DNA from 4 places in the Priestia aryabhattai genome. Region 1 is predicted to be linked to each of the others. Evidence: predicted binding sites of a transcription regulator. Region 1 holds the regulator's gene; each other region holds the start of a gene.
The links. Region 1 encodes Rex, which represses fermentation and respiration genes when NADH is low (regulators of the CRP and FNR family bind a similar motif). Its sites were predicted from a motif close to TTGTGAAATATTTCACAA; they were not measured.
Positions count from the first base shown of each region.

Region 2: the regulator Rex is predicted to act here: its motif matches at 1,879-1,896, upstream of M3225_RS21260 (anion permease).
Region 3: the regulator Rex is predicted to act here: its motif matches at 1,935-1,952, upstream of nirB (nitrite reductase large subunit NirB).
Region 4: the regulator Rex is predicted to act here: its motif matches at 2,058-2,075, upstream of M3225_RS21695 (AtpZ/AtpI family protein).

Region 1 is NZ_JAMBOQ010000019.1:4,051-8,774, forward strand. It holds gene M3225_RS28190 (ABC-F family ATP-binding cassette domain-containing protein) at 1-1,465, opposite strand, end outside; gene M3225_RS28195 (redox-sensing transcriptional repressor Rex) at 1,924-2,562, shown strand; gene tatA (twin-arginine translocase TatA/TatE family subunit) at 2,616-2,801, shown strand; gene tatC (twin-arginine translocase subunit TatC) at 2,817-3,572, shown strand; gene M3225_RS28210 (YdiK family protein) at 3,598-3,825, opposite strand; gene M3225_RS28215 (CPBP family intramembrane glutamic endopeptidase) at 3,822-4,550, opposite strand.
Region 2 is NZ_JAMBOQ010000005.1:44,763-49,486, reverse strand. It holds gene M3225_RS21265 (alpha-amylase) at 1-290, shown strand, start outside; gene M3225_RS21260 (anion permease) at 319-1,752, opposite strand; gene M3225_RS21255 (class I SAM-dependent rRNA methyltransferase) at 2,033-3,232, opposite strand; gene M3225_RS21250 (PepSY domain-containing protein) at 3,418-4,455, opposite strand; gene M3225_RS21245 (response regulator transcription factor) at 4,689-4,724, shown strand, end outside.
Region 3 is NZ_JAMBOQ010000003.1:402,969-407,692, forward strand. It holds gene M3225_RS15150 (sigma-70 family RNA polymerase sigma factor) at 1-235, opposite strand, end outside; gene M3225_RS15155 (SGNH/GDSL hydrolase family protein) at 702-1,448, shown strand; gene nirB (nitrite reductase large subunit NirB) at 2,178-4,592, shown strand; gene nirD (nitrite reductase small subunit NirD) at 4,611-4,724, shown strand, end outside.
Region 4 is NZ_JAMBOQ010000005.1:142,387-147,110, forward strand. It holds gene M3225_RS21690 (S8 family serine peptidase) at 1-1,991, shown strand, start outside; gene M3225_RS21695 (AtpZ/AtpI family protein) at 2,289-2,510, shown strand; gene M3225_RS21700 (ATP synthase subunit I) at 2,517-2,888, shown strand; gene atpB (F0F1 ATP synthase subunit A) at 2,907-3,617, shown strand; gene atpE (F0F1 ATP synthase subunit C) at 3,708-3,920, shown strand; gene M3225_RS21715 (F0F1 ATP synthase subunit B) at 4,023-4,541, shown strand; gene M3225_RS21720 (F0F1 ATP synthase subunit delta) at 4,538-4,724, shown strand, end outside.

The DNA of each region.
Region 1 (4,724 bases):
TCTCGAGTACTTGTTTGCTATCTAAATCAAGATGGTTAGTAGGTTCATCTAAAATTAAGAAATTAGCTTTTTGCAGCATAAGCTTCGCAAGAGCCAAACGTGCTTTTTCACCACCGCTAAGCGTCGAAACGATTTTCAGTACATCATCACCTGAAAACAGAAAATTTCCAAGCGCTGTACGAATTTCTTTTTCAGGTTTGGCTGGGTAGTCATCCCAAAGTTCATTTAAAACGGTTTTATTAGACGTTAAATTAGCTTGCTCTTGGTCGTAATAACCAACCATTACATTTGAGCCAAAGGAAATGATTCCAGTCTTGAAGCTGAGTTTATCCACAATACCTTTTAATAAAGTAGATTTTCCAACTCCATTAGGACCAACCAACGCAAGGCTTTCTCCTTTTTTAATGCGAAGGTTTGCCTGCTGGACGACATATTTGTGTTCATCATATCCTATGGACACGTTTTCGAGATTTAAGACTTCATTTCCGCTTTGACGCTCAATTTCAAACGAAAAACTAGCTGATTTTTCACCTTCGTTGGGTCGATTTATTAACTCCATTCGATCGAGCTGTTTACGTCTGCTTTGCGCACGTTTTGTAGTCGATGCGCGGGCGATGTTTCGCTGAATAAAATCATTCAGTTTTGCGACCTCATCCTGCTGCTTTTCGTACTGACGCAATTCTTTTTCATATCGCTCTGCTTTTTGTACAAGGTATTTAGAGTAGTTGCCCGTGTACTTCACCGTTGTTTTTTGTATGACTTCATACACTTGATTTACGACTTTATCAAGGAAGTAACGATCGTGTGAAACGATTAAAATAGCTCCTTCATACCCTTGCAGAAACTGCTCCAGCCATGCTAAAGTTTCAATATCTAAGTGGTTGGTAGGCTCATCCAAAATAAGCAAATCAGGCTTTGTTAAAAGCAGTTTTGCAAGAGCCAAGCGTGTTTTTTGTCCACCGCTCAAGGAAGAAATAGGGGTGCTATAGTCAAAGTTTGAAAAACGGAAACCGTGAAGAATAGATCTTGTATCCGCTTCATATTGATAGCCGCCTAAATCTTTAAACGTTACTTGAAGCTGATCGTACTCTTTGGTTAGTTTTTCGTATTGAACTGAATCATTAAAAATGTCTGGATCACCCATCTTCGTTTCAAGCGTACGTAATTCTTTTTCCATCTTCTTTAACGGAGCAAAGACAGTCATCATTTCTTCCCATATGGAGAGTGTTGACTCAAGAACTGTATCTTGTCCCATATAATCAATGGAAACACCTTTAGGTTTAATAATTTCTCCGCTGTCATAAGAAAGTTGCTCAGCAATAATTTTTAATAAAGTTGATTTACCAGCACCGTTTCGTCCCACTAGGGCAATGCGGTCTTTTGATTGTACTTCTAACTTTATATTCGATAAAATGGGTTCTGCTCCATAGTATTTTGTAATACCGTTCAATTGTAGAATAATCATTTTTTCACCTCTAGTAGTATATCCATAGTGTATTTTAACATATTTTTAACTACAAGTTCTTACTACAAGCGTTTGTAATTTGTAGAGAGACAAGAACAAATGATGAAGAGAATGTTTTGATTCATGAAATAAAATGAGTTTACCTGCACATTTTATACAGGATACTATGTTAAAATAAGAGATAAGTGCATCTCTGAGCTTATATATGATTGATGTAGAAAATCCGTCATGACTAACAAACGGCTCCTTTGAAGGGCTAATTGCTTGGTTCTAGCTACCGACTTTAAGTAGTGCTGGATAGACAAAAGCCATCAAGGTGTGAAACGGAGTATATATATAACAAGAGAAAAGAGAGAGAATTGGAAGCGCTACCTCAAAGCGTTCGATGCTTTGTGAAAGGTAATGCAATATAACTTGAAAATATTAGTAATGACATACATGAACTGAGGGGGTACAACGTGAACACTGAACAATTAAAAATACCACAAGCAACGGCTAAACGATTGCCGCTTTATTATCGTTTTATAAAAAATTTGCATGCTTCTGGTAAACAACGTGTGTCGTCAGCGGAATTAAGTGAAGCAGTGAAAGTTGATTCTGCTACTATTCGTCGGGACTTTTCTTACTTTGGTGCATTAGGAAAAAAAGGATACGGCTATAATGTGAATTATTTACTTACATTTTTTCGTAAAACGTTAGACCAAGACGAAGTAACAAAAGTAGCATTGATTGGTGTAGGGAATCTAGGAACAGCCTTTTTAAATTATAATTTTATTAAAAATAATAACACGAAAATTGAGTGCGCTTTTGATGTGATAGAAGATAAAGTCGGTACGAAAGTAGGCGACGTGCCGGTCTATCATCTTGACCAATTAGAAGATTACATGAGTGATGATATCTCAGTAGCGATTTTAACCGTGCCTGCGACTGTTGCTCAGCAAATTACCGATCGTTTAGTGAACTGTGGAATTAAAGGAATTTTAAACTTCACTCCTGCACGCTTAAACGTACCCGATGAGATTCGACTGCATCATATTGATCTTGCTGTGGAATTACAGTCGCTTGTCTATTTTTTGAAAAATTATCCTGTTGAATAGGATGGACTGTGTTACGATTTCCTTAAGTCTAAATTAATAAGGAGAGTGGGAATATGGGGATTGGAGTAGGCAGTTGGATTATTATTGCTATTGTAGCACTGCTGATTTTTGGACCGAAACGGTTACCGGAGCTAGGAAGATCAGTGGGCCAAACGCTTAGAGAGTTTAAGCATGCCGCTAGCGGTGTGTCCGAGGATTGTGAAAAAGATAAACAACGTCAAGTAGATGACAAAGAGTAAAAGGGTGATCATATTATGACCGAACAAGAAATGTCAATATATGATCATATAGGAGAGCTGCGAAAACGCATTTTAATTGTTTTATTTTTCTTTGTCATTGCCACAGTCGTCGGCTTTTTCATAGCGGATAAGGTAATTGTCTATTTACAGCATGCTGATGAGGCAAAAAATTTAACGATGAATGCATTTAGGTTAACAGATCCAGTCAAGATTTATATGCAATTTGCTGTTATTATCGGCTGTGTACTTGCAGCTCCTGTTGCACTGTATCAACTTTGGGCATTTATTAGTCCTGGTTTATATGAAAAAGAGCGTAAGGTAACGCTTGGATATATTCCTGTTTCCATTTTTCTCTTTATTGGCGGCGTCTCTTTTTCTTATTTTGTGTTGTTTCCATTTGTCGTCGATTTTATGACGCGCGTTTCTGATGAGCTGAATGTAAACCAAGTGATTGGCATTAATGAATACTTTTCTTTTTTAATGCAGCTTACACTGCCATTTGGCTTGTTGTTTCAGCTTCCTGTCGTCGTTATGTTTTTGACGCGATTAGGAATTATAACACCTATGTTTTTATCTCAAATTCGAAAGTATGCCTATTTTGTACTGCTAGTTATTGCTGCGCTCATTACACCACCGGAATTGCTTTCGCATATGATGGTGACAGTGCCGCTCTTAATTTTGTATGAAATTAGCATCATTATTTCCCGCATTTCGTATCGCAAAGTGCTAAAGGCAAGGGCAGAGCAGGAACGAGAAGATGTAAGTATGTAAAAAAACCACTGAAACAGTGGTTTTTTTATTTAGATGAATCATCTTGGTTTTTATATTGCTGCTGCAACTTTTTAATTTTATAGTGCAAGATAAAGATGCGAACGGCAAATCTGAAATCGAATGCGGCTACGAGTGCAAATAAGATTGTGGGGAAATTCCAAACGGTTTCCTGAGCATTTTGAATAGCCAGGTAGGTAAATAAAATCCCCATAATAATATAAATAAACCCTCGTGTTAAAGGGATATTCTTCATAAAAACATGCCTCCAAAAATAAACTGCATTTGTTCTGCTTGTTTTTGCATTTCTGTAATTTTATCTAAAAAGACAGTTTGAGATAAAATTACGATTGTGTTCATCAACACATGAGCAATAATAGGTACAACAATTAGTTTCGTTCTTGCATAAAGGAATGCAAATACAAATCCCATGGCTGTATACACGAGTAAATGTTTGAAATCCCAGTGTACCGCAGCGAAAATAAGGGAACTAATAAATGCAGAGATAAAGAAATTGTATCGTTTGTGAAGAGAGCCGAAAATAATTTTTCGGAAAATAATCTCTTCTAGAATTGGTCCAATAACAGAGGTAACCACAATTAGGAAAGGTGTTGCTTTAACAAGATTAACAATATTTTGTGTGTTTTCAGATACTTGAGTAATGCCAAGAGCGTGCTCAACCATACCTGCTACAGCTTGACCAGCCATAGCCAGAAACACACCAAGGACTGACCAGACAACAGCAATCGTTTTTCCAGCATGTTCAATACGCATGGACATGTCACGGCGCAGCAGCAGTAAGACAATAAGTAAACCAAGGATAAAGCTAATGATGGTCCAATAAGTCAAAAGCATGACATTCGCTGTCCGAACTGGATATTGATCAAACATTCCTGTTAACTTTAACAGCGGTATACCAACAACTCCTGAAAACTGCATAAGGATGTAGGTGAGGATAACATACCAATAACGTTTTTCCAATCTTCTATACTCCTTTAAAAGGTTTTTATGTATATATGTCGAAGAAGTACTGTAAAGTTAGTAATTTCTTCTTGCTCGTATTGTAACATACATATTATTGAACAGAGAAAAGAATGCTTTATTTCTCAAAATCGTCGAAATCTAAGGCTATTATATGTAGTTTTCGTAAATTTT
Region 2 (4,724 bases), on a different contig from region 1:
TGCACGTACGCTATGACAAAGCATACGGACAGCAAGACGATTATTTTGATCACCCTAATACCATTGGATGGGTAAGGCATGGTGTAGAAGAATTTGAGAAGTCTGGATGTGCTGTGGTGATTTCAAACGGCGAAGATGGCGAAAAGAGAATGTTCGTCGGCGAACACCGAAGTGGACAAACGTGGATTGACTTCACAAATAATAGAGAAGATCAAGTTGTGATTGAAGAAGACGGCTACGGACAGTTCCCTGTAAATGGCGGCTCTGTATCCGTTTGGGCGGAAGCATAAAAAAACAGTGGCCTGCGCCACTGTTTTTTTACCATAGACCTAGCAGTTTCCACCACAAGCCGCCAATTCCAATCCAAATGATAATATGAATAATTGAAATTAAAAAACCGAGCGACCACCACTTTTGCTGTGTTACATATCCACTACCGAAGAACACCGGTGCCGGTCCACTGCCGTAGTGAGTTAAACAGCCGAATAAATTGCTAAAGAACGCTAAAATTAATGCTGACAGTAACGGAGGCGCACCAGCGGCCACGATGACAGATAAAAATGCTGCGTACATAGCGCTGACATGAGCCGTGTTACTCGCAAAAAAGTAGTGAGAATAAAAATACGCAATAGCTAGTACAATCAATGCCGTCATCCAAGACATATGACTAACAGTGCCTTTCATCAAATCACTAAACCAAGGGATCATGCCTAGATCATTTAAGAAGGTTGCCATCATAACCAAAACAGCAAACCAGACTAATGTATCCCATGCTCCCTGTTCTTTTTTTATGTCTGACCAGCTTAATACTTGCGTTAAAAGCAGCGTACATAGACCAATAAAAGCAGTCGTTGTTGCATTAATATTTAAATTAGCGCCAAAAATCCACAGCACAAGAAGAAGTAAAAATACGCCGATCATATACCATTCTTCTTTCTTTAGTGGACCCATCTCATTTAGTTTTTTTACTGCAATTTCAGATGCTTCCGGTGTTTCTTTTAATTCTGGGGGATACAGCTTATAAATAACAAGCGGAATAACAATTAAACTAATAATTCCAGGTACGATTGCAGCCGCTGCCCAGCCAACCCATGAAATAGTCTTCCCTGTAATTTGTTCTGTCATTTTAACAGCAAGAGGATTGGCCGCCATTGCCGTTACGAACATAGCGGATGTAATCATATCTCCTTGAAACGATACTTTTGTTAAGAAAGCACCAACTCTACGCTCCGTACCGTCTCCAGTTCTTGAGCCATATGTTTCAGATAAGGAACGAATGATTGGAAGAATAATCCCTCCAGCTCGTGCTGTATTAGACGGCATTGCAGGTGATAAAAGCAAGTCGCTTACGATAAGAGAATAAGATAATCCCAACGTCTTTTTACCGAACAACCGAACAAAGATATAGGCAACCCTTGTTCCTAGACCAGTCTTAATAAAACCTCTAGAAATAAAGAATGCAATAACGATTAACCAAATCGTCGTATTTTGAAAACCGCTGAGCGATTGTTCAAGTGTTAATGTATTAGTTAATACAATAATGGTTAAAGATAAAATAGCTACACTGCCTAATGGCAATGGTTTAATGATAAGCCCTACGATAGTAGCCACAAAAATAGCGAATAAGTGCCAAGCCTTCACATCAAGTCCGGAAGGAGGTGTAATAAACCATAAAATAAGTCCGATTGCCAGACAAATTAATAAAGGAATAAATTTTACTTCGCCAGCAGGCTTTTTTGTTGTTTCAGCCATAATCTTTCTCCTTTCATGTTTTTAAATAATAGTAGTAGTATGCTCTTTCCGCTTCGTACACAATACTTGTCCCATTTAAAATAAAATAATTGTAAAAATACGTTTCATAAGGATGATATTGTAAAATTGTGAAGTGTTGAGCATAGTTCCTTTATCATTTTATCATACATATTGACAATATTTATCTTTCACCTTCATTTTCTTCACTTCAAAATAGCTTGTAAACGTTATTTTAGTCACAATAAATAAAACTGCATGAGTTTATCATGCAGCCTTGTATTTAGCGATTTACTTTTTGAATAAACACGACTTTTAGATAATTACCTGACTTAAATTCTTTTATTGTTTTAAAATCAGCTGGAAGAGAGAACTGCTCCATCATTTTGTAACGTTCCCCCTTTTCGTTAAAAGCTTTTTCAATAAACGAATGGAATTTTTTCATATCAAAATTACTTGCGTTCGTAGATGCCACAATGACACCATTTGGCTTTGTAAGGGCAATGGCTTCTTTTAATAAATCTTTGTAGTCTTTTGCTGCGCTAAACGTATGCTTCTTCGACTTAGCAAAGCTCGGCGGATCTAACACCACAAGATCGAACGTCATGTTCTTCTTGACTGCATATTTAAAATACTTGAAAACATCTTCTACAATAATGTCTTGTGCCTCATGATCAATTCCATTTACACTAAATTGCTCAATTGTTTTTGCCAAGCTACGATTGGCTAAATCGACACTTGTTGTTTTAGTAGCTCCTCCAAGAGCGGCCGCCACTGAAAATGCGCCCGTATACGAAAACATATTTAGCACGTTCTTTCCTTTTGCATATTTATCTCGAATCGTTTTACGGACGTCTCGCTGATCTAAAAAGACCCCAACCATCGCTCCATCATTTAAGTGAACAGCAAAACGGATACCATTTTCTTTAACAATTAAAGGGAATTCACCTTTATCTCCTGCTACAAAATCATCTTCTTCAATATACTGCCCTTTTACGTTAAAACGTTTTTTTTGGTACAGCCCTTTAAAGTTAGGCGCAGATTTTAAGGCTTCAATGACGTAGTCTTTGAATTGATAAATTCCTTCACTATACCAACTCGTGACGTAATATCCGTCATAATAATCAATAATCAAGCCGCCAATTCCGTCACCTTCACTATTAAATACGCGAAAAGCAGTTGTATCTTCAGACGCATAAAAATCGTGACGAGATGCAATAGCCTGCTGAATTTTTCGTGCAAAAAATGCCGCATCAATTTTCTCACTTTTGTTCTTCGTAAGAATCCATCCGTAGCCTTTATTTTGTTTTCCATAATATCCTTTGGCTAAAAATTGATTCTTCGGAGTCACTAAGTTAATAATAACGCCTTCTTCTTGCAGTTTATGACCATCAATAAGCGCATCTTTTTCAATGAGTGGATAACTCTTGTTCACTTTTTTAATAAAAGCTTCTTTGGCTATAACTTGTACTTCTTTTCTCATGTGTACACCCTATCTATTTAATTTAGTTCATTCTAGTTCTATCCATTTTACGAGAATAATCTACATTTATCTTAACATAGATAACCGGTAATGTTTCTAGTTACAAATAGAAAAGCAGAGGGTGCCTTGAAGCATCCTCTGCTTGATATGAATGAAAAATAAAATGTATGTTTTAAGATGAAAAGTTATGAGCACTCTTGTCCCGTATAAGCATCGAACTTAAGCTTCTGCTGCTTGCTTCCGTTTATTACCGTTACTACGTATACAGTTATTGAGTTCTCTGTTGTAAGCTCAACGTGCTCTACTTTTCCTTCTTGATGTTTTAAAGCAAGAGCTTTTACAGCATTTTCAGTTAATGGCTGAAGTTTATCTTGTTTTATATGTGTGATTTTACCCGAAACAGCATCGATTGTGACTGTATACTCCGTATTATCTTTGATTACTTTTACTGTAAAAATCGCTGCGTTTTGGTCGTATTCTACCATTCTCACGTTACCTGCATATGTAGCCAATGCAAGATCTTTTGCATCTTGTCTCGTTAATAGCTTCACTGCTTGCTTAGAGGTATTAACTACTTTTCCTGTCAAAGCATCTAACGTTACTGTATATTGAGTGCTATCTTTAAGAATCACTGCAACATACTGATTATTGGCTTCTTTAAACTCAAGACTATATACGTAACCACTGTATTGTTTAGCGGCTGCTTCTTTTATTTTTTGCTCCGAAATTGGTTGCAACTCTTTTTTATTCTCATGAATGACTTTTCCTGTAAGTCCATCCACAGTTAACGTATATTCTACTTTTCCATCTACTACAATAATCTTATATTCACGCGTTTCTTTATTAAATGTAATAGATTGAATCGCACCTTTATACTGCTTAGAAACGGATTCTTTCACTTGATTTTGTGTCCATAACTTCACTTCTTGTTTCTTCACTACTTTTCCAGTGCTTGCACTTACTTCTACGATTCTTTGCTCAAGGTTATTCGTTACAATTGTAATCACATAAACGCTTGATTCCTGCTTAAATTCCGTAGATGTGACTGTCCCTTTGCAATCTTGCAGAGCAATGCCTTTTGCCTGCGCTTGGGAGATACTCACATGTTCAATTGTTCCTGCCTTCGCTGTCTTCATTTCTGCAGCGTGACTCGTTGTAATGGAGCCAAATGCAATTGCAGTTCCTAAAGCAGATGTAGACAATATTTTTGTCCATTTAATCATCCTTAAATTTCCTCCTCTTTCACCATTAGACTTTCTATCTAATTTATGGTGTTTTATCTAGTACGCCGTCCATTATGCAAAAGATTTCTGAGAATAAGACGAATAGAAGCTTAAAGTTAGCTGAAGATATAAGAATAGCTACTATTTTTCAGCTTGCTTTCAGCTATTATTCAGTGCTGTTTCAGATAAAAAAGCATAATAGAAAGTAGAGGAGCAAAGGAGTTTTCACCATGATGGAACAACTAAAAGGAATTAAAGTTTTACTTATA
Region 3 (4,724 bases), on a different contig from region 1:
CTTCGTATAAAATGGTGCCTTTTAAATGAGAAAGGATGGTACCGCGCACCGTTGTGTAGGCATAAGCGGAAAAAGAGCCTTTGCTTTCATCAAATTTTTGATACGCTCTCCATAAACCAATCAAAGCAATTTGATAATATTCGTCGTAGTCTTTGTAAATATGAAGTTTTTTAATCATCGACACAATTAATGGATGAAAAGATGAAGCGATTTGATCGAACGAGTCTTTTTGCATCTAGCATTCCTTTTTCAAAAACGCGTTTTTGCTGTATTCCGCCGGTATCTCTACTGTACAAGGGGAAGATCACACGCGCGAATGAACGTACATTATGTTTTCTTTTTAAGAAACGTGACGTAATTTCCCCGGAAACTTCACGTTTCGCTAGAAAATATGCGAAGTATACGTGTATTTGTAGAGATTTTACGTACGAAAGGTCCCCCATCCCCAATCCTACTAATCTATAATATGTTTATATCGATGTAGCAACTCTAGCATAACCAAAGAGCGGTTATGCTAGAGTTGCTAGACCTGTCCGGCTGAGCCTCTCCCTTGCGGGCTGGTCTCATCCGGACAGGTGGACCTTTGAAGGCAAGTTCGAGGGAGTGTGTCCGTGTTTGTTTGGTTATCCTATTAAATGTAGAGTGAAGATTGAATAATAGAATATATTTGGTTCTTAAAATGGGGTAAAAGGGGAGATTGAATGAAGGCGACGGTTGGGGTAAATGTGGCGGCGGCTGTTTTGTGTGGGGCGGTGATATATGCGGGGATGCATTATTGGCAGGAACAAACCGAAGCACAGGCAAGTGAAGTGAAGTCCGCTGTTGTACATAGAGAAAAACAGTTTTCCGATGTATCTGCTTATACAAAAAATCTTCCAGACTTTATCACAAAGCAAATTGAGTCATCTATTGCAAATAAAAAACCTCTGACTCTTGTGCTTGCCACGTCCGCAAAGGAAGCAGGGTGGCCACAGCAGTTAAAAAAAGAGCTAGCAGCCGCATATGGAAGTGATGTATTTACGGTTAAAACACTTTCATACGGCAGCCTAACAACTGATGAGCTTTTATCCTCACATATTGCCGATCAAATTGATCAACTTCAGCCAAACATTATTCTTTTCGAAGCACCTCTTAAAAATGATTATCAGCACCTTACGCTAGATGAGACGCTTGAAAATACAGACGAGCTAATTCATCAGCTCAAAGACTTGAAAAAAACCCTTATGATTCAGCCATCACAGCCATATATTTCACAAACGGAGTCCTATGAAGAAGGGGTAGAAGCAATTAGGGGAGTCTCTGAAGCAAATTGGGTGTATTATATGAATCACTCGCTCATTTGGCCGTTTCATTTAGGAGAATATATAAATAAAGACAGCGGCAATTTAACGAAAAAAGGAAATGAAGTGTGGGGAGATTATGTTGTGAATTGGTTTACGGGAAAATGAAAAGACAAGCCCTATTTCAAAAGAAATAGGGCTTGTTTTTTATAATTTTATTAGATTATGACTTTTCCTTGTTTTATAGTAGTAGCTTTTTGCATCTCTACACTTATAAAGCTTAAATCCAAAAATTCCCAAATGAGTCCAAAGTTTTTTGATGTTTACGAGTGGCATGATAATTCTCTGTTCTGTTCTTTATAAAGGTTCTTTATTTTCATTATAAAGAATATAAGAGTGATAGTAAATACTATAAAGAACGTTTTGTTTAAAAAATTCTTTATAAAGAATTTTCGAAACTTCTTATTTTTAGCATATAAACATTCAGAAGTCCTTGGCCCGCGATATCCGCAATAATCAATTTACATGCTGATAAAAAGATAGATGCCACGATACTAACCAGAGTCTTTAGAACAAGACTATGAAACCATTGATCATTTTTAATAGGAGTGACTTTTATCATAGCCCAGGTTCTGTATTCTTGTTACATTAACGTTGTGAAAAATATCACAAAATAAAATGCAGAGGATGATACAAATTAAAACATAATTAGACCACTTATTTTTTTTGCTTGCTGCTAAAGCAATGGAATCGCATACATACCATAACCGTGTTAGATAATCTGACACACAAGTTGAACGATTCAGAAAATTCATATATCTTAAGTATATCTTTAAAGATGCATAGAAAATATATCTTTGAAACAAGCAGGTATAGACGCCAGGGGAGGAATGGAACGTGCAAAAAAAGAAACTCGTATTGATTGGAAATGGAATGGCTGGAGTTCGAGCGATTGAAGAAGTATTGAAGGTTTCAAACGAAGCGTTTGAGATTACGATTTTCGGAAGTGAGCCGCATCCGAACTATAATCGTATTTTATTATCAAAAGTGCTGCAAGGAGATACGAATGTTGAAGACATTACGTTAAACGATTGGAACTGGTATCAAGAAAACAATATTACATTATATACAGGCGAAACGGTTACTAGTATCGATTCGATAAAAAAAGAAGTAGCGACAAACAACGGCAGAGTAGAATCGTATGATGAATTGATTTTAGCAACGGGCTCTCTTCCTTTTATTCTTCCAATTCCAGGATCTGATAAAAAAGGAGTCACGGCTTTTCGAGATATAAAAGACACGGACGAAATGCTGCAGGCATCTCAGCAGTATAAAAAAGCAGCGGTTATTGGAGGCGGACTGCTTGGATTAGAAGCAGCGCGCGGATTGTTAAATTTGGGGATGGACGTATCTGTGATTCATCTAGCTCCGTATTTAATGGAACGTCAGCTCGATCCAACGGCCGGCAAATTGCTTCAAAACGAATTAGAAAAACAAGGCATGAAGTTTTTGTTGGAAAAACAAACGGCGGAAATCGTCGGCGATGAACGAGTTGAAGGTCTATCTTTTAAAGACGGTACTTTTTTAGAAGCTGATTTAGTGGTGATGGCCGTTGGAATTAAACCAAATGTCCAGCTTGCAAAAGAAGCGGGACTTACCGTAAACCGAGGAATTGTCGTGAATGACTATATGCAAACGGATATCCCAAACATCTACGCCGTTGGAGAATGTGCAGAGCATAGAGGAATGGTATACGGACTAGTGGCACCTCTGTATGAACAAGGAAAAGCATTAGCAAAAGCGATTTGCGGTGCAGAAAAAGTTCCTTATGAAGGGTCGGTTTTATCAACGCAGCTAAAAGTATCAGGGGTTGAAGTGTTTTCAGCAGGAGACTTCACGGAAGATGAAGAGAAAAAAGCGATCAAAGTGTTCGATGAACAAGACGGCATTTATAAAAAGCTTGTTCTGCGAGGCAATCAAATCGTAGGAGCCGTTCTTTTTGGAGACAGCAGCGACGGAAATCGACTGTTTTCAATGATTCAAAAGCAAGAAGATGTATCGGATGTCGCGAAAGTGTCGATTTTACAGCCATCTGGCGGTGACGCGGGTGAAAGCTTAGTAGCAAGCATGAGCGCGGATGATATTATTTGCGGCTGTAACGGCGTATCAAAAGGTACGATTGTAGAAGCTATACAAAAACAAGGATGCTCATCGGTTGATGAAATCAAAGCTTGTACAAGTGCCTCTCGTTCTTGCGGAGGATGTAAACCGCTTGTGGCGGAAGTGCTTCAGCATACTCTTGGTGCTGACTTTGACGCGGCGGCTCAAAAAGAAGCGATTTGCGGCTGTACGACTCTGTCACGAGATGAAGTTGTAGAAGAAATTAAAGCAAAAGGACTTTCGCATACGCGTGAAGTCATGAATGTACTTGGATGGAATAATGAAGAAGGCTGTTCGAAATGCCGTCCGGCGCTAAACTATTATTTAGGTATGGTGAATCCGACCGGGTATGTTGACGAACGCGAATCACGATTTGTTAATGAGCGCATGCACGCAAATATTCAAAAAGACGGCACGTATTCTGTTGTTCCTCGCATGTACGGAGGCGTCACAAACGCAGAAGATTTACGACGGATTGCAGACGTCGTTGATAAATATGAGATTCCGTTAGTAAAAGTGACGGGTGGACAGCGTCTTGATTTGTTTGGTGTCAAAAAAGAAGATTTGCCTAGCGTATGGGAAGAGTTAGATATGCCTTCTGGCTATGCTTACGGCAAGTCACTGCGGACCGTAAAAACATGCGTCGGCGAACAGTTTTGCCGTTTTGGTACGCAGGATTCAATGGGTGTTGGGATTGCGCTTGAGAAAAAATTTGAAGGACTATGGACGCCTCATAAAGTGAAAATGGCTGTATCTGCTTGTCCGAGAAGCTGTGCTGAGTCAGGCATTAAAGATATTGGCTTTATTGGAATTGACGGCGGCTGGGAAATTTACGTGGGCGGAAATGGAGGTACGCATCTTCGCGGAGGAGATTTGTTGTATAAAGTAAAAACAGACGAAGAAGTGATGGACATCACAGGAGCTTATTTGCAGTATTACCGAGAAACGGCTAATTACTTAGAGCGTACGTCTGCATGGATTGAGCGCATGGGACTTTCGCACATTCAATCAGTGCTTGATGACGCTGAAACGAGAAGAGAGCTGAATATGCGTATGGACGAAGCGTTATCTACGTACCGTGATCCTTGGAAAGAAATCGTCGAAAGCAAAAAGACGAAAAAAGAGCTGTTCGAAACAGTTGTCACATCATAAAGCTGGGGGGAAATAAAGATGGTGAATAAAAACATTACAAAAGTATGCGTAGGGTCTATTCATGATTTTCCGGTAAGCCTGGGTAAAACAGTGAAAGTAAACGGAAAAGAAATTGCTGTGTTTAAGCTATCA
Region 4 (4,724 bases), on a different contig from region 1:
TTCACACGGTGTTTACAGGACTTTCGTTAAATGGCTCCATCTCGGATTTGGAAAAACTATCTCGGAATCCATCTATTATTAGTTCACATTCTATTAAAAACTATCAGGTTACAGAAGAAAATAGCGTAACGTTCATTGGCTCAGAACAGGTAAGAGGCTTATTTGATACTCATAATCAGCGCTTAACAGGAAAAGGGATCAAAGTAGGCATCATCGATACGGGTGTTGATTATTCTCATCCCGATTTAAAACAAACCTACAGGGGAGGGTATGATGTAATCGATGAAGATTATGAGCCGATGGAAACCACTCGTGAGCAAGGAGAGCCTACTCTGCATGGCACTCATGTAGCTGGTATTATTGCAGCAAATGGAAACATTAAAGGCGTAGCACCTGAAGCAGAAATCTACGCATACCGAGCTCTTGGACCTGGAGGAGCTGGAACGTCTGAAAGTGTTATTCTAGCTATCGAAAAAGCAATTCAAGATGATGTAGATATTATTAATTTATCATTAGGAAATGATGTGAATGGCCCCGATTTACCAACAAGCTTAGCGTTAGATCGGGCTGTTGAAAAAGGAATTGTAACGGTTACATCTAGCGGCAATTCAGGTCCAGGTTTATGGACCGTGGGTTCTCCAGGTACAGCGGGAAAAGCTATTTCCGTTGGCGCTTCTGTTTCCCCGACAACAGTTCAATTTCTAACAATCGGATTTAATAAAGAAAAAATCATGATGGCGCCAGTAGAAGGGTCGCATCCATGGGCGTTTAATCAAACGCTGCGTGTAATAAATGAAGAATACTCCAAAGAGCAAAAGCATGCGTCGGGTAACGTCATTTTGCTAAAAGCAGAGGGAAATGCGGTTGAAAAAAAGATTAAACAAGCTGAACAGGCAGGAGCAAAAGCCGTTATTTTATATAGTCCGACCGAAAAAAGCATAATCGGTAAACTAAAAGAGTCAGTAAATATTCCAGTGATATGGGTAAGTAAAAAAAGCGGTGATATCATTAGTCAACACATTCAGTCTCAACAACCATACTTACGCACTGGCAAGCAAGTAGTGCAAGACTTGCTCACATCTTTCAGTTCAAGAGGGCCTGTAACGACTACTTGGGGAATCAAGCCGGACGTCGTCGCACCTGGTTACTTTATTAATAGTACAGTTCCCGGGGGATATGAACGCATGCATGGCACAAGTATGGCTGCGCCCCATGTAGCTGGAGCGTGCGCGCTTATTTTACAAGCTCACCCGAACTGGTCTCCTGAACAAGTTAAAGCTTCATTGATGAACACAAGTAAAGTGATGCAGCAGCTAAACGGCCAAACGTATCGCGTATATGAACAAGGAGCCGGAAGAATTCAAATAGCAAAAGCTGTCACAGCAGAATCTTTATTTTATCCATCTTCTTTATCTTTCGGTATTTTTACGCGTCCATCAAAGAAAGTCTTATCGTTTAAAATTGATAACCAGTCTGATAAAGCAAAAACGTATCGCTTAAACGTTCCCAAAGGGGATGAAGGAGTAAACTGGGATGTTCCATTGCCCGTCACGGTGCAGCCCCGTCAGACAAAAGAAATAGCTGTCACTTTATCAGTGCAGTCACGTTTTAAAAATAAAGGTATATATGACGGCTATTTGGAAATAAATGATTCACGTGAAACATTTTCGCTTCCTTATATGTACATGGTTAGTATTCCAGATTATCCTCGTGTCATGGGATTGCAAGTAGCAGCGGAAAAAGAGAAAAATACATATAGCTATGAACTGTTTTTGCCTGAAGGAGCAGATCAGTTAGGCGTTGGTCTTTTTGATAAGCAGTCTTTACAGTTTGTATCGTATTTAGATGTTGACGTTGATGTAGAAAGAGGCATGAGAAAACGAAAAATAACGATTGATGAATCGCTTGTACCGGGAGCGTACCAAATATTTGCATTTGTGAAAAAGCATAGACAAGAGCAAGTTGTACACAGTACAATAACGATTGAATGAACCTCTTTAAATGTTTTCATTTGAAGAGGTTTTATGTGTGGCAGAAATGTGAACAATAAGAAGAGATTGTGAAGTTTTTAGCTTAAACACATTGACATTAAATATACGCTATTGTATGCTTACAGGGAATATAAATGATAAGGTTTTCAACCTGTGAAAACCGTTGATATTTCTGCGTATTTTATTAGCTGTTTTTACCTTTTTTAGCAATTTTTTTTGCCTTCCTATCATATATTGAGCTATAAAAACGATAGAGAATTCGGAAAAAAGAAAATTTTGCAAAAGGGGTATGAGCTTATGAAAGATCGCAACCGTCATCCTTTGCAAGCGATGGCATTAGTGTCAATCATTCTATCACAGTTAGCAGGTTCAGTCTTAATTGGCTTATTCTCTGGAAGATGGGCTGATCAATGGCTTGACACCGAACCACTATTTTTGATTTTAGGCCTTCTTTCAGGGCTAGCAGCAGGTGTTTTTATGATGCTGCGGACAGTCCACCATTTTTTTTCAGGAGATTAATAATTCATGCAGGATTTGCAGCACGTTTTTCCAAGACTTCGTTCATACATATTGTATTTGTTAGCATTATACGTTCTCGGCTGGGGATTTACAAGTTATAAGGCTGTTTTTGCAGGTTTAATTTTAGGGACCGCCCTGAGTTTGTATAATTTGTGGAACTTAGTAAGAAAGTTTGAGCAGTTTGGACAGGCGTTGGATGAGGGGAAAAAGCCCCGTTCAATTGGGACTGTTGTAAGATTTGCAACAGCTGCTCTCGCAGTTGTGATTACCATCTCTTATCCAAAAACCTTTCATATTATTAGTGTAGTTGTGGGATTAATGACGTATTATGTTGTCATTATCATAGATTTAGTTGTTCAAAATATGCGTAGAAGATAGAAAGAGAGGTGAACACAGTTGGGTCATGAATCACCAACTATAGAGTTTCTAGGCCTTACTTTTAGTCAAAGTAACTTGCTTATGGTTACCGTAGCTTCTGTTATTGTATTCTTAATTGCAGTTTTATGTACTCGTACTCTTGCTATGAAGCCAAGCGGTGCACAAAACTTTATTGAATGGGTCTTAGATTTTGTTAAAGGACTCGTTAATAGCAATATGGATTGGAAAACAGGTGGCCGCTTTTTGACGCTAGGTGTAACTTTACTTATGTACATTTTTGTGTCAAATATGTTGGGTCTTCCATTTGCCATCGTGATTGACCATAACTTATGGTGGAAATCGCCAACCGCTGATCCAGCAATTACGCTGACGTTAGCCGTTATGGTAGTTGTACTATCACATTATTATGGTATTAAAATGCGAGGTTTCTCTGCATACACGAAAGATTACTTCAAGCCAATGGCATTTTTATTCCCGCTTAAGATTATCGAGGAGTTTGCCAATACGTTAACGCTTGGCCTTCGTCTTTACGGTAATATTTATGCTGGGGAAATTTTGTTAAGCTTGCTAGCTGGTTTAGCAACAACAGGCTTCCTAGGTACAATTGGAGCTGCTATTCCAATGCTTTTATGGCAAGGATTCAGTATTTTTGTAGGCGCAATTCAGGCCTTCATTTTCACAATGTTAACGATGGTTTATTTATCTCACAAAGTGAGTAGCGACCATTAATTTATAAAGCTTTGTTCAAGTAATACCCAATTTGGACAAAACAAAACTTAGTTAAACAAAATCATATATATTAAGGGAGGACTTTATAAAATGGGTTTAATAGCATCTGCAATTGCGATTGGTTTAGCGGCACTAGGTGCTGGTATTGGTAACGGTCTTATCGTTTCTAAGACGATTGAAGGCACAGCTCGCCAACCAGAAGCACGTGGTACATTAACTTCAATGATGTTCGTTGGGGTTGCCTTAGTTGAGGCGCTTCCAATTATCGCCGTAGTTATTGCATTCATGGTACAAGGTAAATAATAATGTGTTACATGTGGCGAAGATCATTCAAAAGAACCTTCGCCATTACTTTATGTCTTTAATAAGTAAATTATATATGTGGAGTCTCTGAAGGGAGTGAACATGGCCGTGTCGAACATGTTTGTGTTAGGAGCAGCAGGCATTAATGGTGGAGATATTCTTTTCCAATTAGTGATGTTCCTTATCCTACTTGCGTTACTTCAAAAATTCGCGTTTGGTCCTGTAATGGGAATCATGAAAAAACGTGAAGAGCATATTGCCGGTGAGATTGATGAAGCAGAAAAGCAAAATGAGGAAGCGAAGAAGCTTGTTGAAGAGCAGCGTGAAATCTTAAAGCAATCTCGTCAAGAAGTGCAAGTAATGATGGAAAACGCTAGAAAGTCTGCAGAAGATAAAAAAGAAGAAATCATTGCGGCAGCACGCGAAGAGTCTGAGCGTCTAAAAGCTGCAGCAAAACAAGAAATCGAACAGCAAAAAGATCAAGCAGTTGCTGCGTTACGTGAGCAAGTTGCTTCATTATCTGTTTTAATTGCGTCGAAAGTTATTGAAAAAGAACTTTCTGAACAAGATCAAGAGAAGTTAATTCATGAGTATATCCAAGAAGTAGGGGATGTACGATGAGTCAACCAGCTGTAGCGAAGCGCTATGCACTAGCTCTTTTTCAATTAGCAACAGAGAAACAGATGATCGATGAAATGCAAGACCAGCTACAAATCGTTGAAGAGGTGTTTGCTAAAACACCTGAATTAATGGATGTATTAACTCATCCAAAAATTACAATTGAGCGAAAAAAACAGTTTGTAA